DNA from 4 places in the Bacillus capparidis genome. Region 4 is predicted to be linked to each of the others. Evidence: riboswitches for the same ligand, from Rfam matches in the RefSeq annotation. Region 4 holds a riboswitch; each other region holds the start of a gene.
What was found. Region 4 has a riboswitch for thiamine pyrophosphate ahead of thiC (phosphomethylpyrimidine synthase ThiC). Riboswitches for the same ligand answer to the same signal wherever they lie in the genome.
Positions count from the first base shown of each region.

Region 1: linked by a shared signal. The riboswitch ahead of tenA (thiaminase II) and the one ahead of thiC (phosphomethylpyrimidine synthase ThiC) in region 4 are both predicted to bind thiamine pyrophosphate.
Region 2: linked by a shared signal. The riboswitch ahead of JOC74_RS10030 (ECF transporter S component) and the one ahead of thiC (phosphomethylpyrimidine synthase ThiC) in region 4 are both predicted to bind thiamine pyrophosphate.
Region 3: linked by a shared signal. The riboswitch ahead of JOC74_RS23180 (MTH1187 family thiamine-binding protein) and the one ahead of thiC (phosphomethylpyrimidine synthase ThiC) in region 4 are both predicted to bind thiamine pyrophosphate.

Region 1 covers NZ_JAFDST010000001.1:145,433-153,111, reverse strand. The annotation lists gene thiD (bifunctional hydroxymethylpyrimidine kinase/phosphomethylpyrimidine kinase) at 1-534, opposite strand, end outside; gene JOC74_RS00765 (ThiF family adenylyltransferase) at 549-1,559, opposite strand; gene JOC74_RS00760 (thiazole synthase) at 1,556-2,323, opposite strand; gene thiS (sulfur carrier protein ThiS) at 2,329-2,532, opposite strand; gene thiO (glycine oxidase ThiO) at 2,529-3,638, opposite strand; gene tenI (thiazole tautomerase TenI) at 3,638-4,240, opposite strand; gene tenA (thiaminase II) at 4,215-4,925, opposite strand; TPP riboswitch at 5,002-5,112, opposite strand; gene JOC74_RS00735 (monovalent cation:proton antiporter family protein) at 5,159-7,006, opposite strand; gene prpE (bis(5'-nucleosyl)-tetraphosphatase PrpE) at 7,176-7,679, shown strand, end outside.
Region 2 covers NZ_JAFDST010000002.1:590,198-597,876, forward strand. The annotation lists partial or broken gene JOC74_RS10010 (glycosyltransferase) at 1-70, shown strand, start outside; gene JOC74_RS10015 (metal-binding protein ZinT) at 184-957, opposite strand; gene JOC74_RS10020 (energy-coupling factor transporter transmembrane component T family protein) at 1,182-1,985, opposite strand; gene JOC74_RS10025 (ABC transporter ATP-binding protein) at 1,998-3,449, opposite strand; gene JOC74_RS10030 (ECF transporter S component) at 3,466-4,044, opposite strand; TPP riboswitch at 4,142-4,250, opposite strand; gene JOC74_RS10035 (Gfo/Idh/MocA family protein) at 4,338-5,279, opposite strand; gene JOC74_RS10040 (hypothetical protein) at 5,523-5,711, shown strand; gene JOC74_RS10045 (hypothetical protein) at 5,998-6,375, opposite strand; gene JOC74_RS10050 (sugar phosphate nucleotidyltransferase) at 7,009-7,679, opposite strand, start outside.
Region 3 covers NZ_JAFDST010000012.1:2,717-10,395, forward strand. The annotation lists gene JOC74_RS23150 (hypothetical protein) at 1-652, shown strand, start outside; gene JOC74_RS23155 (PqqD family protein) at 636-1,538, shown strand; gene JOC74_RS23160 (hypothetical protein) at 1,535-1,816, shown strand; gene JOC74_RS23165 (ABC transporter ATP-binding protein) at 1,908-2,642, opposite strand; gene JOC74_RS23170 (ABC transporter substrate-binding protein) at 2,655-3,650, opposite strand; gene JOC74_RS23175 (ABC transporter permease) at 3,665-4,456, opposite strand; gene JOC74_RS23180 (MTH1187 family thiamine-binding protein) at 4,431-4,721, opposite strand; TPP riboswitch at 4,791-4,899, opposite strand; gene JOC74_RS23185 (hypothetical protein) at 5,104-5,292, shown strand; gene JOC74_RS23190 (GNAT family N-acetyltransferase) at 5,297-5,650, opposite strand; gene JOC74_RS24225 (hypothetical protein) at 5,672-5,815, opposite strand; gene floT (flotillin lipid rafts scaffold protein FloT) at 5,872-7,407, opposite strand; gene JOC74_RS23200 (NfeD family protein) at 7,428-7,679, opposite strand, start outside.
Region 4 covers NZ_JAFDST010000006.1:55,800-63,478, forward strand. The annotation lists gene JOC74_RS19585 (MFS transporter) at 1-378, shown strand, start outside; gene JOC74_RS19590 (aldo/keto reductase) at 496-1,491, shown strand; gene JOC74_RS19595 (aldo/keto reductase) at 1,559-2,449, shown strand; gene JOC74_RS19600 (DUF3888 domain-containing protein) at 2,574-3,005, opposite strand; TPP riboswitch at 3,231-3,344, shown strand; gene thiC (phosphomethylpyrimidine synthase ThiC) at 3,474-5,246, shown strand; gene JOC74_RS19610 (YfhD family protein) at 5,868-6,050, shown strand; gene JOC74_RS19615 (PhzF family protein) at 6,347-7,141, opposite strand; gene JOC74_RS19620 (cell wall hydrolase) at 7,316-7,679, shown strand, end outside.

The DNA.
Region 1 (7,679 bases), on a different contig from region 4:
CGGCTGGTGCCCTCCTTTGATGATGACGTTCTTGGCCCCGAATTGATGCAATTTTTCTGCAGCTCGCTTCCGGTCATCCTCAGAGTTGATTTCAATCGAGGTTAAGCTTTCAGCTTCAGGAATATTTGGCGTTATCACAAATGCCAAGGGTACAAGCTCTTCTATTAATGCAGAAACGGCCTCTTTTTCAAGAAGAGACGCCCCTCCCTTTGCGATCATGACGGGATCAATCACAAGCTTTGTCAGTTCGTGCTCCTTTATTTTTGCAGCTGTTAATGCAATGATTTCTGCATTGAACAGCATGCCTGTTTTTAGAGCGTCCGGCTTTAAATCTCGAGCAACGGCATCCATTTGTTCTGCAAGTGCTTGTGCCGAAACGGGATAGACCCCGTGAACCCCAAGAGTATTTTGCGCCGTAATCGCAGTCAGAGCGGACATTCCGTAGACTCCCAATTCCTGAAATGTTTTTATATCCGCTTGAATTCCCGCTCCTCCGCCGGAATCAGACCCCGCAATTGTTAATGCTTTAAACATAGATCCATCTCCTTTTACCCTATCCATTTGCTGTAGATCGTCCGTGCTCTGGCAATGTCTTTTACTCCATGCACTAACGCCCGTCCATCCTGGAACAGAACCAGTTGGCAGCCATCAGCTTCGAACGAAACCAGGTAAGGATTCCCTTTTACCTTTACACCTGCTTTTCCCAAACGTTCATAAATAAGCTTTAACTCCATTTTTTTCTTCGTATTGCTTCTGATCTGAACCGTATTTCTGCCGCATAGAACGGCTGCTTTTGTCTGATTTTCATAAGATAAAAACGGATAGCTCCGTTCGGCACAGGTAGGACACGCAGAATGTTTTAAGGCATCTACCCTTACCTCAGAATGCTCGCCCTTCCAAATATCAGCAGTTCGCAAGACAGAACCCGTATGCTGACCGGCTAGTAGCTTAAAAACCTCTGTTACCTGCCAGACAGCCACCTGCTGAACAATCGGGCTGATGACCCCAACTGTGTCACACGTCATGCCATCTGCCGGAAGATGGCCGATTAAACAATTCAGGCAAGGCGTCTGTCCGGGAATGATCGTATAGGAAAGACCGTAGCTCGCAACACAAGCTCCAAACACAAAAGGAATCCCTTCTTTAACTGCGGCATCATTTACGATCAGCCTTGTTTCAAAATTATCGGTACCGTCAATAATGACCGAGGAACCTGCAATGAAACTGAAGATATTCTCAGCGGTAATATCAGCTACAATGCCTGTTACTTGAATGTCGCTGTTAATTTGCCGCAAACGTTTTTCTGCCGCGACAGCTTTCGGCAGCTTTTCCTGCACATCTGATTCTGTGTAAAGCTGCTGACGCTGGAGATTGCTTTCATCAACATAATCTCTGTCTACTATCGTTATTTTGCCTATGCCGGACCGGGCGAGCATCTCTGCTGAGGAGCTTCCCAGAGCTCCACCGCCGATAATTACAACGTGAGCATCTGCAAATTTTTTCTGTCCTTCCTCGCCGATCGGGCCAAATAATGTTTGCCTGGAATATTTATTTGTCAAGATCCTACCATTCCTTCAAGCGGACTGCTGGCAATTCCGTAATTTTTTTCTGGAATTCTTCCAGCTTCAAAGCCCATACGTCCGGCTTCAACAGCCAATTTCATCGCAAGCGACATTTTGACTGGATCGTTTGCATTTGACACCGCTGTATTTAGGAGAATACCATCTGCGCCTAGCTCCATTGCATAGGCAGCATCCTTTGGAGAGCCAATACCAGCATCAACGATAACCGGTACATTCGATTGTTCAATAATAAATGAGAGATTCATTGGATTGACAATGCCTTTTCCTGATCCAATCGGAGAAGCACCCGGCATGATTGCATGAACTCCCAAATCCTCGAGTCGCTTGGCAAGAACCACATCGTCAGACGTGTATGGCAGTACAATAAATCCTTCCTCCAGCAGCATTTCTGACGCTTTTAAGGTTTCTACCGGATCCGGCAGCAAAGTTCTGTCACAACCAATTACCTCAACTTTAATCATGTCACACAATCCCGAAGCCTTTGATAGCTTCGCGATTCTTACGGCTTCTTCTGCTGTTTTCGCCCCAGCTGTATTAGGCAATAACGTATACTTTGATAAATCTAGCGCTTCTAAAAAATTCGGCTGCGATTCTTCAAAGATATTCATTCGCCGCACGGCAAAGGTTAAAATTTCAGCCTCAGAGACTTCGACTGCTTCTCTTTGGGTCTCGAAATCAGGGTATTTTCCGGTACCGAGAAATAATCTGGATTGAAATACTTTATCAGCGATTTTTAACATTTTTTTTACCCTCCACCTACAAAATGAACGAGCTCGACAACGTCATTTTCCTGAAGCTGTTCATCTGTATAGTTTGATTTGTCAATGATTTCTTTGTTTTTTTCAACGATGACGATTCGGTTATCTAATTGATAGGCTTCTAAAAGCTTCTGAACCGTTGTAATGCCATTGTCAACTGTTATTTTTCGTCCGTTTAATTGAATCATCATATGACCTGTCTCTCCTTGTCCTTAATCGCAAAGGCATCTTCCCACTCTTGATTCACCTTCTTGCCGAGAACGAGGTCAGAAATCATGCTCCCCGTTGCCGGTGCAAGCAAAATTCCGTTTCTGTAATGCCCTGCTGCAAATAGGATTCGATTGTCATTCGGATGCTTTCCGATATATGGTGTACTGTCCTCTGTCTCGGGTCTCAGTCCTGCCCAAAAGGTGTCTATTTTCATCCGTGTGACAGCTGGAAGCATGGAGGCAGCTTTTTTCATGACGGCTCCAATTCCTCCTAAGGTTGGCTCTTCATCCCAATCGCCAGGCTTCATCGTCGCTCCGATAACAAGCCGCCCGTTTTTTCGCGGTACGATGTAGCAATGTTCATGATAGAGCGTTCTTTCAAGCGCAATATCCTCATTCCAAACTGAAAGGCATTCTCCTTTGACAGGATACAGCTTTTTCTCAAGTCCGAGCTGCTGAAAGAAATGCCCGCTCCAAACTCCGGAGGCAACGATCAATTGATCCGCTGAAAATGTTTCATTTTGCGATTTTATTGTAATAGCTGCAGAATCCGTATCAATCGCGGTAATTGGCGTATATTCATAAATATCTGCCCCAAGAAGCCTTGCTGATTTTGCGAAAGCCTTGCAAACTTTCGTTGGCTCTACTTGAATATCATCTTCGATAAAGCTCGCACCGAGAATACTTTCGCTGATAGAAGGCTCCATGGCAAGTGCCTCTTCCTTGCTTTTCCAAACGACAGAATCGAGTCTATTCATTTGATTTCCACTTTCTATATCTTCCTTGGAGTAAGCTAGCTTTAAGATTCCTCCAGTCTTCAGGTTCATATCAATTCCGCTGATTTCCTTTACTTCCTCTGCCAAAGTCGGGTACCTGCTCTGGCTGGCTCTTGCGAAATCAAAGAATACACCTGGCTTTTCCAGCTCTGCATGGGCACCAAGCATTCCGGCGGCAGCCTGAGATGCTTTTTTTCCAACTTTTCCGCTTTCAAACAGGGCAACCTTGACGTTTTTTTTCGCAAGATGATAGGCAGTAGATAAGCCGATAATGCCCCCTCCGATAATCGCTGCATCGTAATGCGTTGCCATTACTGTTCCTCCTTTAGCAGTTGTACAAATGACTCTGCTGCTCGTCGCGGATGATCAGCTGAAAGTATAGCGGACATCACCGCAATTCCTGCCGGTTTTATTTTTTTTAGCTCAGCGATTTTTTCTCCCGTTATTCCGCCGATGCTGATGACTGGAATAGCTACGGCGTTTACAACCTCCTGCAATGCTTCTGTTCCTCTGCCTGGTGCAAAGGATTTGCTCCCTGTCGGATAGATATGACCGAACAGGCAATAATCGGCGCCGTCTTTTTCGGCTTGAATTGCTTCTTCAACAGAATGGACTGAAACGCCGGCAGTTAAATAGGGGAATTTAGCTTTTACTTCCTTCACATCAAAGCTATGTGATGGAAGCTGTACTTGATTGACTCCAGCGAGCACAGCCGCATCAACCCGGTCGTTGATAACCAGCTGACTTCTGTCAAATCCGGAATTTATCAGCTGTTTCACTAAGTTCGCCACATCTTTTGCACTCTTCGTTTTTTCGCGAATGTGTAAGTAATCGATCGAATCTTGCAAATCGGATACCTTTTGAATCAATTGGTCTATCGTATGGCGGTCATCGGTAATTAAGTGAATCTGCACCCTGTTCCACCTCTTTAGACTCAGTAACGGACCAATTTTCTTTTTTATTCGCCATATCCCAAAATTTGTATTCATAGTAGCATGACGTTACAAAGTTTTGCTTCATTCGCTGTCTCACTTCTTCTGTGCTTTTCTCGGCCCACTCGTCAAAGCGCTCAATTTGTTCTTCAACAAGTGATTTGAACCAATCTCCGCCATAGGTTGCAATCCATTCTTGATAGATTGGATTATCAGGCGTACATTCCTTCAGATGCTCACCGACATCATAATAGAGCCAGTAACAAGGCAGCAGGGCTGCTAAAATCTCGCCGAAATTCCCTCCCATTGAAGAACGGTACATGTGAGAGGTATAGGAGTAAGCCGTTGGTGACGGCTGAAAAGCGTCCAATTCTTCATCGCTGATCTTTAATAGCTCAGTAAATTTCCGATGAAGGGCAAGTTCAGCTTCGTAGGTTCCTTTTGCATGGTCAGCCATCCGGCTCGTGACATACAGGCTGTCAGCATAGGCCGCCGCCAATGATTGGACCTTGGCAAAATGAGTTAAATAGTAGGAATCTTGGAGAACGTAATATTTAAACTTATCTAGAGGCAGCGTCCCTTCACCAATCCCTGTTACAAATGGGTGGATGAAGCTGCCCTCCCACCACTCTGCGGCGTTCTTTCTGCAATGTTCCGAAAATTTCATTCGTTTTCCCCCTAAAAATAGAAAAACCACTTTTCCGAAGAAAAGTGGTTTGGTATTTGCATAGATAAAGTAGATGGCAAATGCCTCGCCACTTCCCTACGCAGGTCTGAACCTGTTCAGGTACATAAGGGTCCGAAAGTCTCACTTTCATCTCAGCCCTTAAACAAGGACTCCCCTAGTGGTTTAACTATAAGTTTTACCTATATCTTATCACAAATTAAACAGTTTTTGTACTAATAGACTTCTAATTGGCTCCTTAAATCATTTATATAATTTCGCGAGCCGGAAATAATCAGCCTGTCATTTGTTTTTAATACAGTGTCTCCGTGCGGAATGATGCTGTCAGACCCTCGAAAAATTCTTACAAAAACGAGATCGCCTTTAAACGGAAAGTTCCTCAGCATCACTCCATCATAAGATTTATTCTTCATATTAATTTGAGCCAAGGATGCATCCTTACCGCTTAGCACATTCAAAATTTCAGGCGCTTCAATATACGCCTTTAACAGCATTTGCCCGGATAATGGAATAGAAAAGGGTTCAATGCCTTTGTCAGTTAGTTCATTTACCTCAGAAAGAAAGCCGGTGCTGGCAATGACACGATTTACACCATTTTCCTTTGCAAAAGAAGCAATTTGGCTATTGAGACTTTCATCTCCTGTAGCAACAACTATGATATCTGCTTCATATATAGAATGATCTCGAAGTGTCGATTCCTTGTAGTCGGGTAAGCGGTGAATATCGAAAACAGAGTCAGAAATTTTCTCTTCCGCATTTTCCGGGTACACATGATACACTCGAACTTCATACCGATCAGGATTTAGTTCCAGCGTAACCGGCAATGTCATTTGAGTGGCACCGATAAAAGCAATCTTTCGTTTCTGCTCTTTTGCGGATTTTTTTATATAAAGTTTCTTAAACCCAATTGGTGTGATGATACTCGTAATGACGGCGACTAATATTAGCGCGCCTGACATTTGGCTGTCAATCAGCCCTAGCCGTTCTCCGATCGTTGCTGCTGCAATCACCAGCGACAAGGTTGATGTTAAAAGAAACCCTGCAGCAAGCGCCTGCCTCGTTCCAAACCATTTCTTTAAAAGCATGACAGGAAGCAGCTTGCTGATTAATAATGCAATAAATAACAGCGGGATAAGAGCTAGTATTTTCGGATTTTGAAAAAGCGACCAAAGATCTAGTTTCGCCCCGACCATAACAAAGAAGATCGGAATCAAAAATCCATAGCCGAACGAGTCGAGTTGTTCAACCATTTCTTTATTCGGGGATAATAGGGAAACTAAGACGCCTGCTAAAAAAGCACCCAAAATGTTTTCCGCACCAACTGTTTCTGACAAGGCAACCAGGACGATAATCAGCGTAAATACTGCTCTCGTTCCAATTTGTATCGTACCTTTAGACATCGTTTCAACAAACCTGCGATTTTTAAATCCTCTTCCAAAAAAGTAAAGAATGACACCGGCAGCAAACAATATAAGAAGCAGCCACATGTTGCTATTGCCTTCTTCATAAACGGACGCAAAAATGGCAAGCAGAACCATAGTAACAAGATCCGCAATAACGGCAACTAATAAAATGATTTGGCCAAAACTTGAGTTCATGATTCGTTCTTCTTTTAATGTCGGCACGACGACTCCAAGTGAAATCGTAGAGATAATGATCGTCATTAAAAACGCTTGATTGATAAAGCCCATCCAGACAAATAGATAGGATAGAAGAAGGGATAAGGCAAAAATCCCTAAGAAAACGATGGAAGAAACAGTAAACGTGTTCGGTTCACTTTGTCCATCCTGTTTCTTTTTATTCTTCCCATTTCTGAAAGAAGAAAAATCAATTTCTAATCCGCTCAGAAACATTAGGAATATAAATCCCAGGGTAGACAACGTTTCCAGCCACATGTCATTTTCCATGACAAGATTCAGTCCGCTTTTTCCTATGATAAGACCCATTAAGATTTCTGCCACAACCACAGGCAAGATCGTTAATTTTAAACGATTCATAAGAATAGGTGTTATAAATGCGATGACAATCACTATAACGAGTGATGTAAGAGAATGATGCTCCATGGTTCCCCTCCTTTAATTGGACTTGAAAGCCTACAATATTATTATCGTTGACTTTCCTTAGAAAAACACATTTTAACAGGGTTCAATTCGATTGAAAAGAAATAACGCTCAAATTTTTCATAAATTCTCGGGTAAAATAGTAGTAAAGAAAACAGGGAGGGATTTTCACATGAGTTATGACGTAATAGGAGATGTTCACGGATGCTACGATGAATTAATCGAACTGCTGGGAAATTTGGGTTATGAACAACCCGCTTCAGGTGCCCCGTACCATCCTGAAAACAGAAAACCGGTTTTTTTAGGCGATCTGACAGACCGCGGCCCCCATTCTCTAAAAGTAATCGAATGGGTAGCAAAAGCCGTAAAAGAGGATCGCGCCTATTACGTACCTGGCAATCATTGCGATAAGCTGTACCGATACTTTCACGGAAACCCTGTAAAGATAAAGCACGGCTTAGAAACTACAGTAGCGGAACTCGAGAAAAGCTCCGAAAAAAAGCAGGATCAAATAAAACAAGCTTTTATCTCCCTCTATGAATCCGCCCCGTTATATCTTGAATTGGACGAGGGAAAACTGATCGTTGCCCATGCGGGAATAAAGGAAAAACTCATCGGGCAGAACAAATCAAAAAAACTAAAGGGATTTGTCCTGTATGGCGATGTGACTGGAGAA
Region 2 (7,679 bases), on a different contig from region 4:
TATTATTAAGCAATTCCCAAATAAGTTTTCACTTTTTATTCAACAGCTAAAAGGCTTAGGTGGTTCCTAAGCCTTTTACGCTCTTAATATTTTTAATTATTTTTTCAGTATTAAAAAGTATTCTGAATTGATAACCTTTGAATTTTACATATTTGTCAAAGTAATAATCATCGTACCCCTCATTTAATGCGCCATCATCTCGTGGGCAATATCATGTCCATTCATTTCTGAAGGGTAGTAGGTAGGCCAGTTTTTGACTTCATCCAATAAAGCTTTCCGGTCGTCACCCCAATACAGGTGGTAGTGATCAGATTCATTCGGATAGATACTATGATCACTAAATTGAATATACTGAGGAAGTCCTTCGACTTTTTCAGCTAGTTTAAATATGTATCTTACTCCTCTATTTCCCGCATCATATGTTAGAATTTCGTACCCGTCATAGATATACTCACCAGAATTTTCTTCTCCATTTTTAAAGAACGTTACAGTATCCTGTTGAATCAAGATACGCTCAACATCTGTTTTATACCCTTTATTATAATACTCCTTATATTCTTCAGCTGTCTTGTCACCTTCATGTTCTGCTTTATAAGAAAATACTTCGTCAAGAGTACCATCTTGTAGATATGGATATACAGATTGCCAGTCTCCTTCCCAATCAGAGAGTGAACGATCCTTTACTTGACTATCTTCAAAATAGCCTTCATAAATTTTTTCTGTTTCTTCATCGTGGGCATGACTATGATCGTGCTCATGGTCGTGATCGTGTTCACTTTCATGTGTGTGACTTTCAGATGTTTGCTCTTGCGTTTCAGAAGAGTCTTCTGCAACTGATGAGGATGGTTTAGTTTCATTAGACTTGCCTTCGGATGAACCTGAATTCTGACAGCCTACCAATATTAGTAGTGAAATAATAGTTAATATGCTTAACCCCTTTGCAAATGAAATCTTCATTATGACACTCCTTTTCTACAAATCGTAAATATTACGATTTGTATTATACATATATCTTGTGTAAACATCAACGGAAAAATGTTTCAATTTTTTATAAGAAAGGATGGTTTTAATGGGAAATCCGAGTGTAATAGAGTGGTTAAAAGAACAGCAATTGCTATATGTTAAAAAAACCCGATTCTAAATAGAACGGGTTTCCTGCTATTTTATTTGACTCGAGCAACTTAAACGGTAAACCGAACATCACGTACCCCGAAGTAAGGAAAATACACAGCAATAAAATAAGATAACGAAATAATGATGATAAAATAGATCACAAACCATAGATCAACCCGCGAATATCCGATCTGATAATAATAAGTCCGTTTCGTCGTATTCGAAAAGCGCTTCGCTTCCATGGCTACGGCAATCCGGTGAGCGCGGCGTATGCTTTGGGACAGCAGCGGAATGGAGTAAGATTTCAGCTTATGAAAAAAGCTTAAAACCCCTTTTTGCTGTCCAACTCCGCGCACCTTTAAGGCATAACGCAGCGTTTGCAGCTCCTCCAGCATGATCGGCAATAGGCGTACCGCCGCCATAAAGCTATAAGCGTATTTTGGTTTTACTTTGACTTGCTGCATGAGGGAATAAAACAAAAATACAGGCCTTGTCGTTAAAGAAAAAACGACACCGATTACGGCAAAAACAATCCCGCGAAAGCCCAAATGCAATCCGCGAAAAAAACTTTCTTCCGTAATATCAATAAGCCCCCAATGAAACCACGTATGCTCCCCTTTTCCAAAAAAGATCATCGACGTTGATGACGTGATAAAAATAAGCAGAAAAGGAGCCGCGATTAGCAATAACCGCTTCCATGGATGGCCTGTAAAAAACAAATAGAGCAAGATGGTACCGAACATCACATTGATGATCACGTTGATATCATGAATAAACAAAATCAAAACAAACAGGATCACCATACTGCCAAATTTTAAGCTGGGATTTACTTTATGCAGCCACGTTTCTTTAAATGCAAAATCAAATGGCATACTTGTCCTCTCCTAACGAGCACTTTCTATTTTTTCGGCCGTTAAATCGTCCTCTATCAGCTTTCCATTTTCGATCAACCAAGCCCTGGACGCAAAATGCTCAACGATGTTCATATCATGCGTCACCATCACGATCGTTGTGCCGCTCTCCCGGAGTGCTTCAAGCTGCTCGAGGATAGCAAACGTGTTTTTCGCATCCTGGCCAAATGTCGGTTCATCCAACAGTAGGATCGGCTGTTCTTTGACAATCGCGGCAGCAACCGATAATCTCCGCTTTTGTCCCATTGATAATTGATACGGATGGTTTTGCTTGTGATCCTTTAGACGAAAACTCTCAAGCAGCTCGTCCACTCGGGCAGAAATCCTTTCCTCACTCCATTTTTCTAATCGAAGTGTATAGGCGACTTCCTCATAGACGGAATTGGTGACGAATTGAAATTCAGGGTTTTGAAACACAAAGGTCACGTCATCGGTCAATGTTTTGATTTTTTTATGATCCCGGTCAAATATGGTGTAGGAGCCCTTTGTTTTAATCAAATCCATGAGAGCGTGCAAGAGCGTGCTTTTCCCCGCTCCATTTTTTCCAAGGACGGCGATCCATTCCCCCAGATAGACATTCGCTTGCCCTACATCTATTTTTTTCTCTTTCCCTCGAAATCCTGCAAACGCGGAAAGAGAAATGGCCGTTTTTTCTTGATTGATGCTTTGCTTCGGCGCAAGTTTCCGGCGAGATTCGATATAATCGTTCCATACGTTCGGGTACCATATTCCTTGTTCAATCAGTACGTCCTTGAATTCTGCAAACACTTCTTCTTTGGAGCCGTCTGCGATGATCGTTCCCTGATCACTAAGCAGAATCACGCGATCGACGAAATTAACAATTTCTTCAATTTTATGCTCGACAATGATGACCGTTTTCTCCTCGCCAACCTCTTTGATCGTTTGCCAAACCTCTTTCGTCCCTTCTGGATCGAGCATAGCAGTCGGTTCATCTAGGAATAAGACATCCGGCTCAAGCGCCAGCACTGAGGCAATCGCCAATCGCTGTTTCATACCGCCTGACAAGGTTTGAATATTCGTATGAAGATTGTCAAAGTGAAGTCCGACTTGTTGCAAATAATGCTTCATCAAGCGTTGCATCTGTTCCCGGGGTATTTGCAGGTTCTCAAGAACAAAGGCGAGCTCTTCATCGACATAGGGCATACAAAATTGTGTATCAGGATCCTGAAACAAAAAGCCCCAAGAATCAGGAACCGTCACTTCCTTTGCTTTCATTGGTACTTCCACAGAATTCGGGATGAGTCCCGTCAATACTTGCAAAAGCGTGGATTTTCCTGAACCAGATGGACCCAACAGCAATACTTTTTCTCCTTTACGAAAAGAAAGGGAAAAATCCTTGAATAACAAGGATTCCGCCCCCGGAAATTTCAACCGCAAGTCCTTTACATTCGTCAAGGATGTCATAACACCCACCTCACAATTAATCCAACGCTCGATAATCTTTACTTGAAGCCGGGCGAACAAGGTTGGTAACGCCTGTCTTCTCCAGCGCTTGGACAATTAGATAAGCAAAGATTCCGGCAATGATAATCGAACCAGCGACTCTAAACCCAACATAAAGCAGCAAATTCCAAGGCGCCAGGTCGCCGATATACCCGTAATAATAGTCGATCACAAGTGAAGCTATCGCTGATAACACAGCTGCCAAAGAAACAGTGAAAAGATCATACCTTTTATAACGGAAAGCAGCGAAAATTAGTTCAGCCGCCAGACCTTGACCCAAACCGAATATAAGTGTAGCTACTCCCCACTGGCCGCCAAAAATAAATTCTCCATGTGCCGCAGCAACCTCCGCTAATACAGCAACACCCGGTTTACGAATAATTAAAAAAGCAACAGTTGCTGCAATAAACCACATCCCATAAAGCAGCTGATCAACATGAAGCCCGACCGTTGAAACCAAGCTGTAAACAGGTCCCCATAATTTATAAACTATCCCGAAAATAAAAGCGATAATAATTGTAACTAAAATATCAGTCAGCTTTAATCCTTTTTGCATGATGGTACATCTCCTTTTTTTCTTAGATAAATAAAAAAACCACTTTCTTACCAGCAATAAGAAAGTGGTTGTATTGGAAAATAATGATAGACATATAGATCCCGCAACTCCACTTCCCTACGCTGGTATAAACCAGATCAGGTTCCAAGGGTCTTAAAGTCCTACTTTAATCTCAACCTTCTAAAAAGGTCCCCCTAGCGGATAATTCACTGATTCACTTGTATAAGCACTACCTTATCACTTTTTTAGGAAATGTCAATTGTACGGTTTTCCATTTTATGATCTTACTGCAATTAGGTATTTGTACTTATCAGCATCTCTTTTATCTCTATGGCTATCTCTAATGAAGGAATCGCATCATCAATACTCAAGCTTGTCGGAATATCTTTCTCGCAGCACTCCAGTACGTGCTTAATGGCTTCTGCATAACAATCACTATTCTCTACTTTGACTTCTTCCTGACCGTCGTTCGTAAATAGCTTTAGAGACATTTCACTTCTATCCTTATGTCCATTCTCCACGTACTCTACCGTTGCATCTTCAAAAACGGCTTCATAAGCAACAGTGAACGGATGGTAACCTGGCATCATAGAAGAGCATTGGACCTCAACAACTGTATCATCATAATGGAAAAGTGCATCAACGTGTGACGTTCCTGCTTTCCCATTGAGACCGGCAGCTGTCATCTGCTTTGGACTGCCTATTAGCCAAGTGACAAAATCAATCTCATGAATCATGAAATTGGTTGTGATGTGGTTCAGCCCTAAATCGCCCCATAACGGAGGAGTCTTTCTTTTCAAGTGCAAAGCCTTTAACTTCCCATATGTATTTTGCTGGGCAAGCGAATAAATATATTGATAGGGTTGTTCGAATTTAATAAATTGATCAACAAAAACTTTTCTCCCATATTTGTCAGCTGCCTGCTTCATCGCGATGGCATCCTCAAGGGTTAACGCAACAGGTGTCTCACAATAAACATTCTTTCCATTTTTCAAAGCATCAATGACATACTTTTTATGTAAGGTGCTTGGAAGGCAGACATCGATTAAATCGATTTCTTTGTTCGTCATAATGTTATCAATATTGTTGGTAGCTGTTATTTGCAAATCTTGTTCAAGTTTTTTAAGTTTCTCTTCGTTTCTCCCGAAAATGATAACTGAATCGACGTTTTCCGTTTTACGATAAATGTCGGCGTGATAAGAGCCAAAGCCTGTTCCTAGTATCCCTACTTTCATATGTGCATCTCCTTTTGGTTTAGTAAGATAAGTATATCAGTCTATTGGTGAAATAACCTAGAATAGGAAAAAATTGAAGGTTGTTAGATTCTTAGATAAATAGATCAAAATAAGACCGTACAAAATCATAAGGTAACAAACCATTCTTAGCACTTTCTATTAGAAACATAAAATAAAATTTCCTAATTTAAAGGACTTTTTACCTATTTGTTGAAGTGGTAAATAGAAGGTGAGGTGAATGCAATGATAAGAATGGAACGAATCATTGTGAAAGAAAGAGACCTCGATATTCTAATTTATAGTGTAGGAAATAGGTATGAAGCTCATGCTGCTAACACAAAAACTGGACAGTTAAGTATCGCAAGAGGAGTGGAAAAATGGAGTACAATTACAGAAGGAATTGAACGGGTATTGAGACCGATGAGATCATAATCACCTATAGAATCCTTTCAAATACCATCAACATCTCAACGGGAAAATCACTACATATCCGAAATGAAAATCATTTGCTTAGAAGATCCACTCTCCATGAGGGAATGGAACTTCCACAAATCTTTCGTGATAACTACGTCTTGGATTAGCCTCTTAAATCGTTCATTTAATATCCATATTAACAAAGAATCGATTATCTTTTATCTGAAATTAGATAAATTTGCAGTAATTATCGACCTTATATAAGTATGATTTTAATGGCTCTATTTTTAAATAAAAATCATTATTAAACTGGCTGCACCACATTATGATATTTGAAATAACTCGAGAGCTTCGAGTTAACATGTGTATGATAATTGTCTAATGAAATATCTAAATGACTGAGTAGTTTATAGGCATGAACCCAAGCACTCATTTCAGCTGTAATACGATAAGACATGTCATTTAACCATTTATCATGATCTAATTCATTGTTCAAGTGATCAATCAAATGACCGATTTCATGGGCAAGCGCATACGCATTTTCCAATGTTATAGACTGGGGTACGGTTATGGTCATTTTAGATGAATTAAAACTAATCTTCTTGTTCTCATCAAATATAACCTTACAACCCTTGTTATCAGCAAAGGATGCCAACTTCTTAAACGTTTCGAATGTTACCATATATTCAATTCTCCTAATTATTATTTGTAATGCCATAACCTTATTATGAATACTTTAATTTATGATCTTAAATCGCAAATTTAGTCCCTATCAGATGAAAATTAGACTTAACGCCCTTCTATAATGATGAATTCGATGTTTTTCACTGTCTGATTTTTATCTAGAGATATCTTGTCTGTTTAAATTGTTAAATTGTTTTGTTTCTGCTCATCTATTATAGATGATAAACGATTGGAATAAAATGTTTTGTTTAGAAGAACGACCGGGTAAAAAGAATATAGGAAGTCAATGATTGTTGAATAAGAAGTACTGAATCTTGGTTCTTTGCTTCCAGCAAAATGCAAAAGGTACGCCTAGTTATTGGCGGTAATAAAGAAGGGAAATTCCCGAAATTAAAAATTAAGAGGAAATTTTATTTAAGTAATGCACACCTTTTTGAAAAATCTCAGAACCAAGCGCTCCTAACTACTAACCAATCTCGATAGAAAAAGAGTGAAATGAAGCCCTAGGTTCTAATTTATCGGCTTGGTATCATGACCACTTATTTTCCCTCAAGAAACTTTCGAATAAATGTAATACTACGGGCGATATGCCCGTAGCCATCTTCGGATTAATATTACACAATTCTCTTCATTATACAATAACTTTCGATTTCGATGTTTGAAAATGAGTCAGGATTTCTTCCCAAGTAAAATATTGACGGATAGTATCAACATCGCTTATTCCCTCTCCCGTCTGTACCTCTACAAATTCAAGTTCAGTAATCGCTCGCAGCCCATGCTTCTTACCTGCAGGAAGATGAATAATATCTCCTGATTTCACGCGGTGAATATTTTCGTCTAAAGCAAGCTCCCCTTCACCTCTAACAATTGTCCATACTTCATCACGACTCTGATGATAGTGATAGGTTGAATTTTTACCAGCATGAATACATATACGTTTAGTTACCATTTCTTTCCCGTTGTCATATTTTGCATAATCTAGTGTCCTTGACCATCCCCAAAGACGTTCTTCATACATTGGTGGATGATTGAACTCTCCAATTAACTCTTTAATACGAAGGCTTGATGCTTTATCAGCAACTAATATACCATCTGGACTAGCAGCAACAACTATATCCGTCGTACCGACCACTGTAACTGGGATATCAAGTTCGTTTACTAGATGAGTGTTTACTGAATCACTTGAAAGAACACCATTGCCAATTTGATTCGTTGCCATTTCATCGGTTAATGTATTCCAAGTGCCAAGGTCTTTCCAGTACCCATCATAAGGAAGAACAACAATATGCTCTGATTTTTCAA
Region 3 (7,679 bases), on a different contig from region 4:
GCTCAAGCTGTTAAGCAGCCTTCCGTTCCCTTCTGCCAAAGGTTGGAGCCTTCTTGTGAAAGAGATCAAATCACAGGTGAGAAATGAGGAAAATATTCTTAATTTTATATTGCTCTTTATCATTATTGTGTTTGTAAAATACAGGTTCAATTTGGATTTCAGTGATCAAAAGTTATTAATACTTAGTGCTTTTTCAGGATTGATCGCGTTCAATTCATTCGGAAATGACCGAATTGTATTACCGGTGTATAAAACAATTGGATTAAAGCCGTCAGAGGTTGTTTTATTTAAATATTGCGGACTTGTGGTTATCGGAATGTTACAAGTTTTTCTCTTGGCACTGTTTACATGTACTGCACCGGAAAGCTTCATAGTCCTGCTGCAAAGCATCGGCGTGCTTTTAAATTCATGCGGACTGTTTTATTTAGTCGGAATTTTATTGCCGCTTGACCGAAACAATCCGTACACGGGAATCTTTTCATTCGGAATGTTGATTATTATGATGATTCCTATATTTTTTATCGGGAACTACTTAATAGGCTCAGCAGGAATCGAGTTGCAATGGATCATGTTACTATGTTTTGAATTGCTGCTTCTTTTTGTTATTCATAAAGGCTTTAAATGGAGGTATGAGCATGATTCAGCCTCTTAAAGAAGTGTTGAAGATTGAGAGAATCCCTTCTCTTCCTGTGCATGTAACACTAAAGAAAAAGCACTTGACAGATGACCAGCTCGGCGCAGAGTTTCCCATTAACGAATCCGCATATCATATGCTAAAAGAAATGGACGGAAAAAAAACTGAAGGCGAAATAACGGAATCAATTGCAAAAATATTTAATGTGAAAGAAAAAGTTATTTCAAATGATTTCAATAAACTTTTACTAGAGTTAAATTCACATTATTTAGTTGCACTTCGCTATCAGTCTCCATCATTATTAGTCACTTTTTTACTCCAGTTTTTCAAGCAGTATCATTTTAAATATAAGGAACGCTATATGAGTAACGGAGAGTCCTTTTGGTCGATTTTTTTCACTTGTTTATTCATTGTAACGAAAAAAATTATTTTCATTTGGTTTTTATTTATGATAGTCGCGACTGTTGCTTTTTTAATCATTCCGGACCAATCCATTGTCAATATTGCAGTTTATTTCACGGTCATTTATATAGCCCTGATAACAGGAACAGCATTACATGAAACTGCGCATGGATATTGTCACCGTAAGTTTGCGGGAAATCATGGGCCTCGAGGCTTTTTTGCCTCTGATATGATGTCAGTTAAATTTGTTAGGCCAGTCATTAAGCCTTATAAGTTAAAGATGCTCTGGATCACCGCCCTAGGTCCGTTAGTGCCAGGTTTATTGGGCGCTTCGGGAATTACGATTACGTTTCTGTATTTAAGGGAAAATCCAGTATCTTCAGGTTTCTTCATTTTTTCAATCGTTTATTTTATTCATCTTTTATACCTGCTGCCGTTCATGGGAGATGGGAAATCAATCATCAAGCAGCTGATGCTTGAAAGAATGGGAGGTCAAAAATGATGAAATTAGAATCTTTAAAGCATGGCGCCATTTTCGGAAGTTTTATCGCATTTCTCGGATATCCAATGCTGTTGGCCGCTGTGTTCTTTTATCATTTATTTCAAGCGAAATCCAATAACGATTTATTATTTAATAGTTTGTCATTTGAAATGGATGGGAATTCAGCGTTTACCTTTCAGATCAAACCTAACTTCTTCATTATTATGATTTCGTTATTTATCGTTGTCTTTATCATCGTTTCGATAATTTCCAGTATAAGAAAAAAGCGTTTTAATTAAACATAAAAAGCTTAGGAGGATCCTCCTAAGCTTATTTCTTGGTCGATAATTTATTATAGTTTTGCAAAAAATAAATTTCCCTCAACTAATTCTAGACTCCAAGACTGCTAAGCAGCTCATTCTTTAGTTCAGAAAAACTTTTTGATAATAGAAATCCATTACTTCTAGGGTGTTTCTCCTTCACATGGACTTCTTTTACGATACGTCCGGGACGGCTAGACATGACATAAATCCGATCAGACAAAAATATCGCTTCATCTATATCATGTGTGATTAACAAGAAACTCTGCTTTGTTTCCATTCTAACAGTAGTCAGCCATTTCAGCATTTCACGCTTTGTTAAAGCATCAAGCTTGCCAAAAGGTTCATCGAGCGCAAGTAAGCGTTTGTCTGTCAAAACGGTTCGCAGAAAGTTCGCCCGCTGCTTCATACCTCCGGACAACGCACTCGGATAATACTCTTCAAAGCCGCTCAGTCCAAATTTCTCAACTAACTGGCGCGCTTTTTTTTCAGCATCTTTTTTTCTAATTCCCATAATTTCTTGAGGAATGATTACATTTTCCAATACAGTTCTCCACGGAAACAACACGTCTTTTTGCGGCATGTATCCTAGTTTATTCGTTGTTCCTGTCACATTTTCTTCATTGAAATAAATTTCTCCGTTGCTTGGTGCAATCAGGCCGGTAACAATCTCTAAAAGAGTGCTTTTCCCGCAGCCGCTAGGTCCAATGATACTTACAAATTCTTCTTTTTTCACATGAAGATCGATTGTATCTAAAACGCTTAGATTATCAAATGATTTTGAAACAGACTTTATCGTAAGCATGAGAAACTGCTCCTAGTTATCAATAAATTGATTCGTGAAGGCTTTACCTGTATCAATTTTTTTATCCAGCAATTGATTTTCGACCATCCAGTTGGCGTAATTTTCCCATACCGCTTGATCCTGGATTCCCCATCTATCTGCATTGCCTTGATACTGCTTGCTCAACCAGTCTTGGCTTTTATGAACAAGATCTTTGTTCAAATCCGGAACCTGTTTTACAAGCAAATCTGCTGCTTCTTCCGGATTGTTGATTGAGTCCTTATAGCCTTTTTTTGTTGCATCCATAAAGGCTTTGACAGTTTCAGGATCGGAATTAATAAGCTTCTCGCTTGAAGCGATGACAGGTGTATAATAATTTAATGCAGGATCTAAGTCTTTTAAATAAATAAGATTTAAATCGATCCCCTGTCTTTTTGCTTCAATGCCGTCCCATCCGTAGAAAATCCATTCAACATCTGCATCTCTTCCAATAGATTTAAAGAAATCTGTAGCACCCAAAGTCACATTTTCGATTTTTTCATAATTTGCATTATGCTTTTTCATGACTGCTCGTAAGACAGCTTCTTCTGACTCTGATCCCCATCCCCCATATCGTTTGCCTTCAAATTGTTTAACCGAGGTGATGCCGCTTTTCTTTAAAGAGGCAAAGGCCGATGTGTTTTCTTGAATAATGGCAGCGATTGACACAATCGGGATATCGGTTGATCTTGCCTGAGTGACCGATTCTTGATTCGAAATGCCAAAATCGGCATTTCCTTTGGCAACCACTTGTTCCACACTCATACCATCTCCGGGTTCAAGAATTTCTAAATCTATTCCATTCTCTTTATAATATCCTTTTTCTTTTGCTACATAGATTCCTGTATGATTTGTGTTAGGAAACCAATCGAGCATAATGGTTACTTTTTTTAGGTCTCCATTTTTTCTTTGCTCAGAATTTTGCTGCCCGCATGCTGAAAGCAGCAATACGAGAATACTAAATAATACATACGTTTTGCGCAGTTTCATTTTATCAAAAAACCTCATTTCTTTTGCTTGTGTTTCCATGGCATACAAGCTCTTGCTGCAAGCTGAATGCTGCTGTAAAAAGTCAGGCTTAATAACACGATAATGACGATGATTAAAAATACCCGAACGGTTTGAAAGGATTGCGTTGCCCTTGTTAAAGTAACTCCCAGCCCCTTGCTTGCCCCGAGCCATTCAGAAATAACGGCTCCCATTACGGCGTATGTACCTGAGATTTTCAGACCGGTAAAGAAAAACGGAAGCGCAAACGGAAGCTTCAGTTTAAATAGAAGCTGGTAACGGCTCGCACCGACAGACTTCATCATGGCAAGCATGTCTTTGTCAACCATACGCAAGCCCTCAATCACATTCATAGCTATGGGAAAGAAGCAGACGAGCGCTACGATAAGGAGCTTAGGTACAAAACCAAAACCAAACCAAATAATAAATAATGGCGCAAGCGCAATAATCGGAATCGTTTGCGAAACAACGAGAAGCGGGCTGAATGTTCGATACAAAACGTCGGAAGAATCGAGAATAATTGCAAACCCAACCCCCACGACGACGGAAAGAAGGAGCCCTGTCAATGCTTCAAATAATGTAGGAAAAATATGATCGGAAAATGCAAAATTTCCTGTGAAAAATTCTGTAATCACGAGATGCGGAGCGGGCAATATCCAAGCCTCAGTCTTCGTGATAAGGACAAACAATTCCCATAAAAGAAAAAATAAAAAAACCGAGCTTACCGGCAAAACGATATTCCGAACGCTATCCCATTGCGTGCTAGCGGTATTTTTCAACCTTTTCACGAATTGTCACGCCCCCATCAGGCCGATAATGGATTTTCATATGGGTCATGACCTCAGTGGCTCCTGCTGCTATGCAAGCATCTTGAGCCTTTTTGACGATTTCCAGAAGCTCGTCCATTTCACCTTCCATAACCGTCTCCATCGCACCGACTTCATAAGGAACGCCGGAAGCGGCAACAACTTCAATTGCTTTGTCGACTAATTCATAGACCGGGATTGTTCCAGATTTGGGCAATACTTGAAATGCCAGATTTATCGATGACATATACTCCTCCTTCTAGTGAAGAAGAGCAAGTGGAAAATTGAGAGGAGGATCGCTATAGAAAAGTCATTCACTTTTGTTATAGAGTATCCCTACGCTGGCATTACCCAGATCAGGTTTGTGGGTCGATACGTTTTCGCATCCTCTCAGCCAAGTTCACTTAGCTCCCCATATTATTTACCATTGTACCTTACCATGATTCTCGACGCTTGTAAATCAGCTAAAGCCCGCCATCAAGGCATTTCCATTCAAAACAAGCAAACCAATTTTGATAGATTCTCCAAAAAAATATCTTCAAAACGATACGATAAACTAAATTTTTTTGCATATTCAGCCATTTCTTTGAATGTAATAATAGAGAGATGATAGAGAGGGGAAAGAGAGAATGAATGCGTTTTTTTTAATGCTATTGTGCTACTCCCTGTCAGTAATAAATTTATTGATGGGGTATTTCGAGGCAATAAAGGTGTGCGATGCAGAAGGAAAAGTGAATGGCAGAGGAATGATATTTTATATTCCGCTTGGTGTAGCTTTCGCCATTCTCTCATCCTATTTTTTAAATTCGATTAAATAATTCGTTACTTACTCAGCTTCGCTTCAAGCAAAGACAGATCTCTCCAGCCAAAGGCGATTTCAATATGGTTTTTCTCAGCGATCGTAAAGCTATCTTTTGCTACTTTTTCTGGTTCTAGGGAAAGATAGAATCCAATGGAAGGATTTTCATCCAGCACCCAGACCAACATGTTTTGATACCCGTTTTCTAAGAGATATTTGACACCCTCTTTTACTAATGCTTTTCTCGCACCCATTTTTTGCTTTTCTTTAAACAAATAGATTGCATATAGCTCACCATCATAGTTGTGTTTTTTTGTCCGCTCGGGACCGAACCCGGCAAACCCGAAAATCCCTGACTGATCTTCAGCGACAAACACGCTTTCAAACGAATTATCTCTCTACATCTTCTCTCTATCTTCATAATTTAATTGCGCAAGATATGTATCAGACACTATGTTTTTATATGTCGTTCTCCAGCTATCCACATGTACCTTGGCGATTTCTGCCGCATCCTCTTTTGTTGCTTTGCGAATGTTGAACATCATAAATCACTCCTTTTTACTTTAGCGAAAAAGGCAGCCCGTCGACTGCCTTCATCTTATTCTATTGTTTCCTTGACCGCTTTGGATTTATTGATACCGATGCCGATTTCATCCAAGCTTTGTCTAACGTTTCCTTTTCCAGAAAAATTTTCGATCAGTTCTTTCACATCAATTCCTGAAGAAGCCTTCAAGCTTTCCTGCAAGGAAGACATCAAATTGGTTGCATAACCGGTCACTCTGTTTGCCCCGCTGTTTTCACCGCTGCCGCCGGTATCAACAACCGTAATTTTATCAATGTTGGAAAGTGGCGCAGACACCTGCTTCGCATATTCAGGCAGCATTCCTATAATCATATCGAGAATAGCAGCTTGGCCGTATTTCTCAAAGGCTTCAGCGATTTTTTCTTTTGCTTCAGCTTCTGCAAGTCCTTTCAGGCGTATAACTTCTGCTTCCGTTTCTCCTTTTGCTTTTTCCGCTTCCGCTTTCGCAATTCCATCCAAACGCACTCGTTCTGCTTCAGCGCGAGCCAAGGCTTCAGTACTATACTGCTTAGCATCTGCTTCTGCATACTGGCGTGCTTTGTGTGCAGCAGCTGATTGTTCGACAGAGTAACGATCGGCATCCGCTTTTTTCTTAACCTCTGAATCATACTGCTTTTCTCGGCGAAGAATTTCTTTTTCTTCCAATTCAATTTGTTTCTGCCGCTCTATGATTTTCACTTGCATTTCCTGCTCGGTCACTTGCTGTCGCGCCCTGGCAGTTTCAAGATCGTATGCTTGGTCTGCGCTTGCTCTTGCCGTATCCTGCTCCCTGCGGTATTCAGCCATTTTCATCTGATTGATTTTTTCAGCTTCAGCAATTTCCGTCGCTCGTTCCAGCTCGGATTTTTTCGCGTCTTTTGAGGCTTCCGCCCGCTTAATTCTTGTTTCTTTATCTGCTTCTGCTGTCGCGATGTCCGCATCTCGTTTTACTTGCGCAATCCGTGGTTTTCCTAGTGACTCCAAGTAGCCGTTTTTATCACGTACATCCTTGATCGTAAATGAAACAATGACCAGACCCATTTTTGCGAGATCCTGCGAAGCCACTCGTTGAACCTCTTGTGAAAATTTTTCACGATTTTTATAAATTTCTTCTACCGTCATCGAGCCTAAAATAGAGCGAAGGTGTCCCTCCAATACTTCTCTCGCTTCCATTTCCCTGTCTTGCTTTGTTTTCCCGAGAAACTGTTCAGCCGCCGTCGCGATTTCGTTAATGCTTCCGCCAATTTTTATGATTGCTGTACCGTCAGCCATCACCGGCACACCCTGTTCGGTATATACTTCCGGTGTAGACACATCAAGCTTGCTGGATAAGAGACTTAACGGCTCGGATTGTTGGAAAACAGGAAGAACGAACGTACCTCCTCCGCGAACAATTTTTATTTTGTTGCCTCCCTCATCCACATGGACATTTTTCCTCCCCAAATAGCTCCCTGTAACGATTAAAGCTTCATCCGGACCTGCCGTGCGATATTTCGAAACAAATACGCTGATAAGTGCGATCAGAATAAAAAATACAATTCCTATGACAATCCATATCGGTGTTGATAACATGACTTTTCCTCCCTCTCGAATTATTTTATAAATGGTTCATGAGGTACGACGGATAATACCCCGCTTTCAATTTCAATCACTAGGATTGTAGTGCCATAAGGAATAGGTAGATTTTCAAAGCTTACCGCAGATTTTGAAATCGTCCCGCCTTTTCCTTCAAGCACCACCTCGCCATATCCGTCAATTGGTATGGAAGTAATGACTCTACCAATCCTTCCCTTAAGGTCTTCTTCTCTATAGGCAATTGATTCTTCTGCTGCAGATAAGGGAAT
Region 4 (7,679 bases):
ATTGGAGTCATGATATTAGCTGTTTTTTTAGCTTGTTTTCAAGGAACAATGCCGTCGTTATTGCCATCACTATTTTTTACTGATGTAAGATACGGATCATTATCGATTACGTATAATTTTTCGACTTCATTGTTTGGCGGGACGACCCCGCTGGTTGTGGCATGGCTGATTAATCTAACGATGAACAATTTTATTCCTGCTTATTATTTAGTTGCTGCTTCCCTTATCGGGATTTTGGTAGTGACATACTTTGTTAAAGACACTTCCGGCAAATCTCTAAGAGGTTCACCTCCTGCAGTTGAAGAGAAGCAAGAAGTAAAGGAGATTTTAAAAGATCCTGAGGAAGCCTTGTGGTGGCAAGAAGAAAGAAGTAAATAAAAGAATCAGAATATATAGTATGGGTACTTTAATAAGAGGCAAACAAAATTTTTGCGATATCTATTCGTAAATGATAACTTGTTTACTGAAATACGTTACTTAAAGGAGTGCATAGACATGGAATTCACTCAAATAGCAAACACAGACATGAAAGCTTCACGCATTGGCCTGGGCACTTGGGCGATTGGCGGATGGATGTGGGGTGGAACGAATGAAGAGGATTCGATTAAGACCATTCATGCTGCCCTGGATCGCGATATTAATTTCATAGACACAGCACCAGTCTATGGATTCGGAACATCTGAAGAGATCGTCGGAAAAGCTGTGAAGCAATATGGAAACCGGGATAATATTCTTATCGCAACAAAAGCCGCACTGAATTGGAAAAACGATGAACCATTCAGAGATGCCTCCAAAGAACGAATTATGAAGGAAGTAGACGATTCGTTAAAACGGCTTCAAACGGACTATATTGATGTTTATCAGATCCATTGGCCGGATCCGACAGTGCCGATTGAAGAAACCGCTGAGGCGATGAAAGAGCTCTATGATGCAGGGAAAATACGTGCCATTGGAGTCAGCAACTTTTCTCCGGATCAAATGGAGACGTTCCGTCAAACAGCTCCTTTGCATACAGCCCAGCCGCCGTATAATCTTTTTGAACGTGATATTGAGAAGGATATTCTCCCGTATACAGAAAAGAATAATATCACCACAATTTTATATGGAAGCCTGTGCCGTGGGCTATTATCTGGAAAGATGACCCCTGGTCACAAATTTGATGGTGATGATTTACGAAACTCGGATCCGAAGTTCCAGAACCCTCGTTTCAGACAATATTTAAATGCAGTTGATCAATTAGATAAATTAGCTAAAGAAAACTACGGAAAGTCCGTTATTCATTTAGCTGTACGCTGGATTTTAGACCAGCCGGGTACAGGCATTGCTCTCTGGGGAGCGCGCCGTCCTGATCAAGTTGAGGCAGTAAGTGAAATCGTCGGATGGAAGCTGACAGAGGAAGATCAAGCGACAATTGACAAAATTTTAGATACCACAATTGACGAGCATGTAGGTCCTGAATTTATGGCTCCTCCGACAAAACAACAAGTATAGTCTAAAAGCAAAAGCCAACGGTTAATCGTTGGCTTTTTGCTTCACCCTCAGAAAGGACTGATTCGAGATGGGTAACGATAAAAAAATAGCATTACGAAACAAGCTAGAAAACCGGAACGTTACTTTGCCGGACGGAACTTGCCTTCCCGCTATTGGGCAAGGGACATGGTATATGGGAGAAGACCCTAAAAAGAAACAAGAAGAAATTAAGGCACTGAAGCTCGGGCTTGATTTAGGCATGAAGCTGATCGATACTGCTGAAATGTACGGCCAGGGAAATTCTGAACGAGTCGTTGGCGAAGCTATTAAAGAAAATCGCGACGATGTTTTTCTCGTTTCAAAGGTATATCCGCAAAAATCAGGATTAGGAAATATTTCAGCTGCATGCGAAAATAGCTTGAATCGCCTTGGCACTGACCATTTGGATTTATACCTATTACATTGGAGAGGCAGTGTTCCATTAGAAGAAACCATTGAAGGGATGGAACGATTGAAAAAAGAAGGAAAGATATTACGATGGGGAGTCTCCAATTTCGACACGGCTGATATGGAAGAACTCTGGAATACAAAGGGCGGAAGGAATTGTGCCACGAACCAAGTCTTATACCACCTGGGCTCGAGAGGAATTGATTTTGATTTACTGCCTTGGCATAAAGATCATAAAATACCGATTATGGCGTATAGCCCTCTCGCCCAAGGAGGATCATTACGAAAACAATTGCTCAGTGATGATAATGTAAATAAGATTGCTGAAAAATATAATGTTTCGCCACTTCAAATAGCCCTTGCTTGGACTATACGATCCAATCATGTGATTGCCATTCCAAAAGCGGTGCAAGAGCAGCACGTTTATCAAAATGCAGAAGCGGTTTCGGTTGAACTGACTCAAGAAGATTTGAATCGTATTGATGAGGCTTTCCCAGAACCGAGAAAAAAGATGCCTTTAGATATTATTTGAAAATTTATCTTGATGCATTTTTGAATAAGAAAATTGGAGAAAAGTGCTCCTTCTCTTTTCTTGCTCTCTGCTAGTAATTGCCCGGCGTGCATCTCTATGTGGGAAAAGAGGAGGTTTTCTCCTCTTAGTGTATTAATATGTGCTGCCAGTGTTCAGGCAATTCATAGTCCCTTAAATGTTCATACTTTTTAAGGTTAACTCGTCCACTCCCATTGATATATAATGTTAGTCTGTCTAGTCCAACTTGAATATGTGGTCCTACAACTGGAGTCACTTTTATTATTACTGTAAATTCAAATCGTCGATATTCGCCTATTCGTTCTGCTTTCTCTATATACACTTGATATGGGTAAACCATAGGTGAGTAGTTTAAAACCTTTTTGTAGTATTCGTTTACGGCTTTATCAATTTCAACACTAAGCAATGAAACAAAAATATCTTGATACAATTCTTCTCTTGAATTCATAGGAGGAGTATAAACAGTTTCTGCCTCACAGTTAAAACACATACTTGCCGTAAAAGTAACAACTAACACAATCACAAACCTTTTTATCATGATTCCTCCCACTTGTTTTTTTAGTTTCCCCTAATAACAACCTTATTAATTACTAATAATTAGGGGATAAATAGACTATTCCGATGCTGTTTAGGTTGTTTTTTTAACGAGAGTAAATCATTTTTTCCCTCCCTGTTTTTCAAAAAATTGTGCAAAAACATTCCAAATGGTGAAAAAGTACCCTTTTCTTCTTTGCTTAAACGTGATACCATGTTGAAGAAATTAATAGTTTACTAGGGGTGCCCAAAGTTGCGGGCTGAGAGAGGAGCGCTGAATGCTTCTTAACCCTTTGGACCTGATCTGGTTCGTACCAGCGTGGGGAAGTAAGGGATTATGAAGATTATTGTATCCAATAATCTACTTCTTTTTTACTGACTTTAAACTAGGTCCTTTCATTTGGATCTGGTTTTTTCGTGTTGGTGCTATTCTGGATCCTGTCCTTCAACATAATAAAAAGGAGGAAGGAAAGTGAAGAAAGAATCTGTACAGCAAACAAACATTTCAATTATGTCAAGCTTTTCAGGGAGCAAGAAGGTGTATGTGGAAGGCTCAAGACAAGACATTCAAGTCCCAATGAGAGAGATTGAATTAAGCCGTACCACCGGATCGTTTGGGGAACAAGCAAATGCACCGGTACGAGTCTATGATACGAGCGGACCATATACTGATAAAAATCAACACATCAACATTCAGGAAGGTTTAAAGCCGCTTCGTTCGAATTGGATTAGTGAACGAGATGATGTTGAAGAATATGAAGGACGTAAGGTTAAACCGGAGGATAATGGATATCGTACAGTGAGCAATGAAGCGGACCATCCGGGCTTAATCAGAAAGCCGCTTCGTGCCAAACAAGGAAAAAATGTGACTCAGCTCCATTATGCAAGAAAAGGGATCATTACTCCCGAAATGGAATTCATCGCCATTCGTGAAAATATGACACCGGAATTTGTCAGGGATGAAGTGGCAGCAGGACGCGCGATTATCCCATCAAACATTAACCATCCGGAAAGTGAGCCGATGATTATCGGGAGAAATTTCCACGTAAAAATTAATGCGAATATTGGGAATTCAGCGGTGACTTCTTCCATAGAGGAAGAGGTTGAGAAAATGACGTGGGCGATACGCTGGGGATCAGATACGATGATGGATCTTTCGACAGGGAAGGACATTCACACGACCCGGGAATGGATTATTCGTAATTGCCCGGTACCGGTTGGAACGGTTCCGATTTATCAAGCTCTTGAAAAAGTAAACGGGGTAGCCGAAGACTTAACGTGGGAAGTATACCGAGACACACTGATTGAACAAGCTGAACAAGGTGTTGATTATTTCACAATTCATGCCGGAGTTCTCCTTCGATACATTCAGCTCACGGCTAAAAGGGTGACCGGAATCGTTTCCAGGGGAGGGGCGATTATGGCTCAGTGGTGCTTGGCTCATCATCAAGAAAGCTTCCTCTATACCCATTTTGAAGAGATTTGTGAGATCATGAAGAGATACGATATTGCGTTCTCTTTAGGAGACGGCTTGCGGCCGGGATCGATTGCCGATGCAAATGACGAAGCCCAATTTGCTGAACTCGAAACCCTTGGGGAATTGACGCAAATCGCCTGGAAACACGATGTCCAAGTGATGATTGAGGGGCCGGGACACGTGCCGATGCATAAAATCAAAGAAAATATGGATAAACAAATGGAAATTTGTAAGGAAGCCCCGTTTTATACTCTTGGGCCATTGACAACAGATATTGCGCCGGGCTATGACCATATTACGTCAGCAATTGGAGCAGCGATGATCGGCTGGTATGGAACGGCGATGCTTTGTTACGTGACGCCTAAGGAGCATTTAGGCCTTCCTAACAGAGACGATGTAAGAGAGGGAGTCATCACGTATAAAATCGCAGCCCATGCCGCGGACTTGGCAAAGGGACATCCAGGTGCGCAAATCAGAGATGATGCAATTTCGAAAGCGAGATTTGAGTTCCGCTGGAGAGATCAGTTTAACTTATCTCTTGATCCGGAGAGGGCAATAGAATATCATGACGAAACCTTGCCGGCAGAAGGGGCGAAAACGGCTCATTTCTGTTCCATGTGCGGACCTAAATTCTGCAGCATGAGGATTTCCCAGGATATTAGAGATTACGCGAAGGAAAATGATCTTGATACACAGGAAGCGATTGACGAAGGCCTCAAGGAAAAGGCGAAGGAATTCGTCGAAGGCGGGAGTAAGATTTATAAATAACGAATGGGAATTTGTGTTATTATTAAGTTAAAGCAAATAGGGTGGTTTAAGATGAAGCTTGTGAAAAACTTTTTTCTTGTAGTTCTTCTTATGATTGTCGAACTGTCGGTTGGTTTTTCGATCGAAGCCCTAATTTCTATGACAAACATACAATGACGAAAACAAGACTTGGTTATGTTGTCTTTGTAACGCTTGCCGCCTTTGTAACATTTGGAGTAATCACGTGGATGTATAATAGGATTTATTAAAAAATGAGCACCAAATAATAAGAGAGAGGGGATCGTTTTATTTCCCTCTCTCTTCATTTTTATTTCAGTTTTTAAACGATGTCATCGACACGCAGGTTCTGTTCGTTTTGTATATTTGATTTTACGTGAGCAAACGTGACGGTTCCTGGTTGGTCTATGACGAAGATTGCAGGCTTTGGCAGCTCCCAATTTCGTTCCCGTTATGGCCGGGAATGTCCAGTACGGAACTTTAATAATGAAGTCCGCTTATTTCTTGAATTCTCCCTTTAACACGGTCAAAGCCTCGCCTCTCAACAAGCAGCGTTCACCTTGAACATGTTTGAATAAAATAATTGTAATTTCGGTATTCTAAATTCAGGAAGGAGGTATTTACATGGGAAGAATGAATCATGGGCATAAGGGAAATAACCATAAAAAGAAAATTTCACAGGATCCACATCAGGCTGCCGGGTTAAGCAATGAAGAAGTCGAGCTTTCAAAAGAACTCGATGAAACCTATCAAATAGAAGAAAGACCGGGATTTGGGCCTACAGGTGTGAAAAGAAAAAGTAAATAGATTAAAAACGTCAACAGTTGGAAAATGAATGCAGGGAGAACCTAAACAACAAATTTAAATTTCATTATGTTTTCTGCTAGTAAGATATCCGTCATTCAAGAATCAGATCCGATTGCTTCAGAAAGTTTCTTAATAAATAGGCTGTTTACATCATTAGTTATGTACAAACAGCCTATGTTTTTTGTTTTTTTAATCTTGATAACTTGGCCCCAAGGAGAACACAGGTTTTGCTGTGATTGCTCCTTTTTTATTATTCCGCAGATGTATTACATTTTACGACTATCCTTGCACTAAAATTAGCTTTCTGGAAATGCCAATTCGCCCTTTAATACCGTTATCGCTTCTCCTTTCAATAAACAGCGGTCTCCTTGTAAAACGACCTTGAGTCTTCCGCCTCTTTCAGAAAGCTGCTCGGCGAAAAACTCTTTCTTTGCCAATTTCTTTGCCCAATATGGAGCCAATCCGCAGTGGGCCGAGCCAGTGACGGGATCCTCAAGCACACCAAGCGTAGGGAAAAAACATCTGGAAACAAAGTCGACATCAGGCCTGTCACTTCTGCTTGTAATGAGAAAGCCTCGATTCGTTAGCGCGGTCATTTTTTCAGTATCAAAGGCTATGTTTCGAACCTGCTGTTCATTTTCTACTTCAATAATATAATCCAGGCGATTTTTTGCTGCCTCTACAATCGGTGTATGGATGGCTTCTTTCAGCTCTGTACTTACAGGGCAGCTTACCGGTGCTTCTGTCGGGAAGTCCAATTCGATCCAGCCGCCACTTTTCTTAGCCGTTAACGGACCGCTTAAGGAGGAGAAAGTAATTGGCTGATCTTCGCTTACTTCATTTCTTTCCCATAGTACATGAGCCGCAGAAAGGGTCGCATGTCCGCAAAGATCGACTTCAACCTTTGGTGTAAACCAGCGTAAATTGTAACCTTCGTTTTCTTTTATGACAAACGCCGTTTCCGACAAATTCATTTCCGTGGCAATGGACTGCAGAACAGAATCAGGAAGCTCTTCTTTCAGAAGGCACACTGCTGCCGGATTGCCAGAAAACGTTCGATTCGTAAAGGCATCGACTGTATACAAAATCATTACGTATCTCTCCTTAACATTTGTATGTATTCTACAATTATCATACCGCATTCACGGATAGAACAGATCATGAATATAGAACAGTTATCACCATAATGTATCCCCACATTTCTTTTTCATCTTATTAAGCGAAGAGCAATAGACTATAAGGAAGAAAGCGGAGGTGAGTTTTTTATGGCAGTTGTAAGAGCAAATACAAGAGATATTGACATGTTAGCAAGGCTGCTGAGGGCAGAAGCGGAAGGGGAAGGGCAGCAAGGGATGCTTCTTGTTGGCAACGTTACGATTAACCGGGTGAGGGTCAGATGCTCCGATTTTAAAAATGTCAACACGATTCCGGCGGTGATCCATCAGCCTCATGCGTTTGAAGCGGTAACACACGGTTATTTTTATCAACGGGCGAGAGAACAAGATAGGCGTTTAGCCAGAAGAAGCGTACAGGGTGAGAGATTTTGGCCTGCAAAATTCAGTTTGTGGTACTTTAAGCCGCCGGGAGCATGTCCACCGCAATGGTATGGCCAGCCCCATGTCGCCCGTT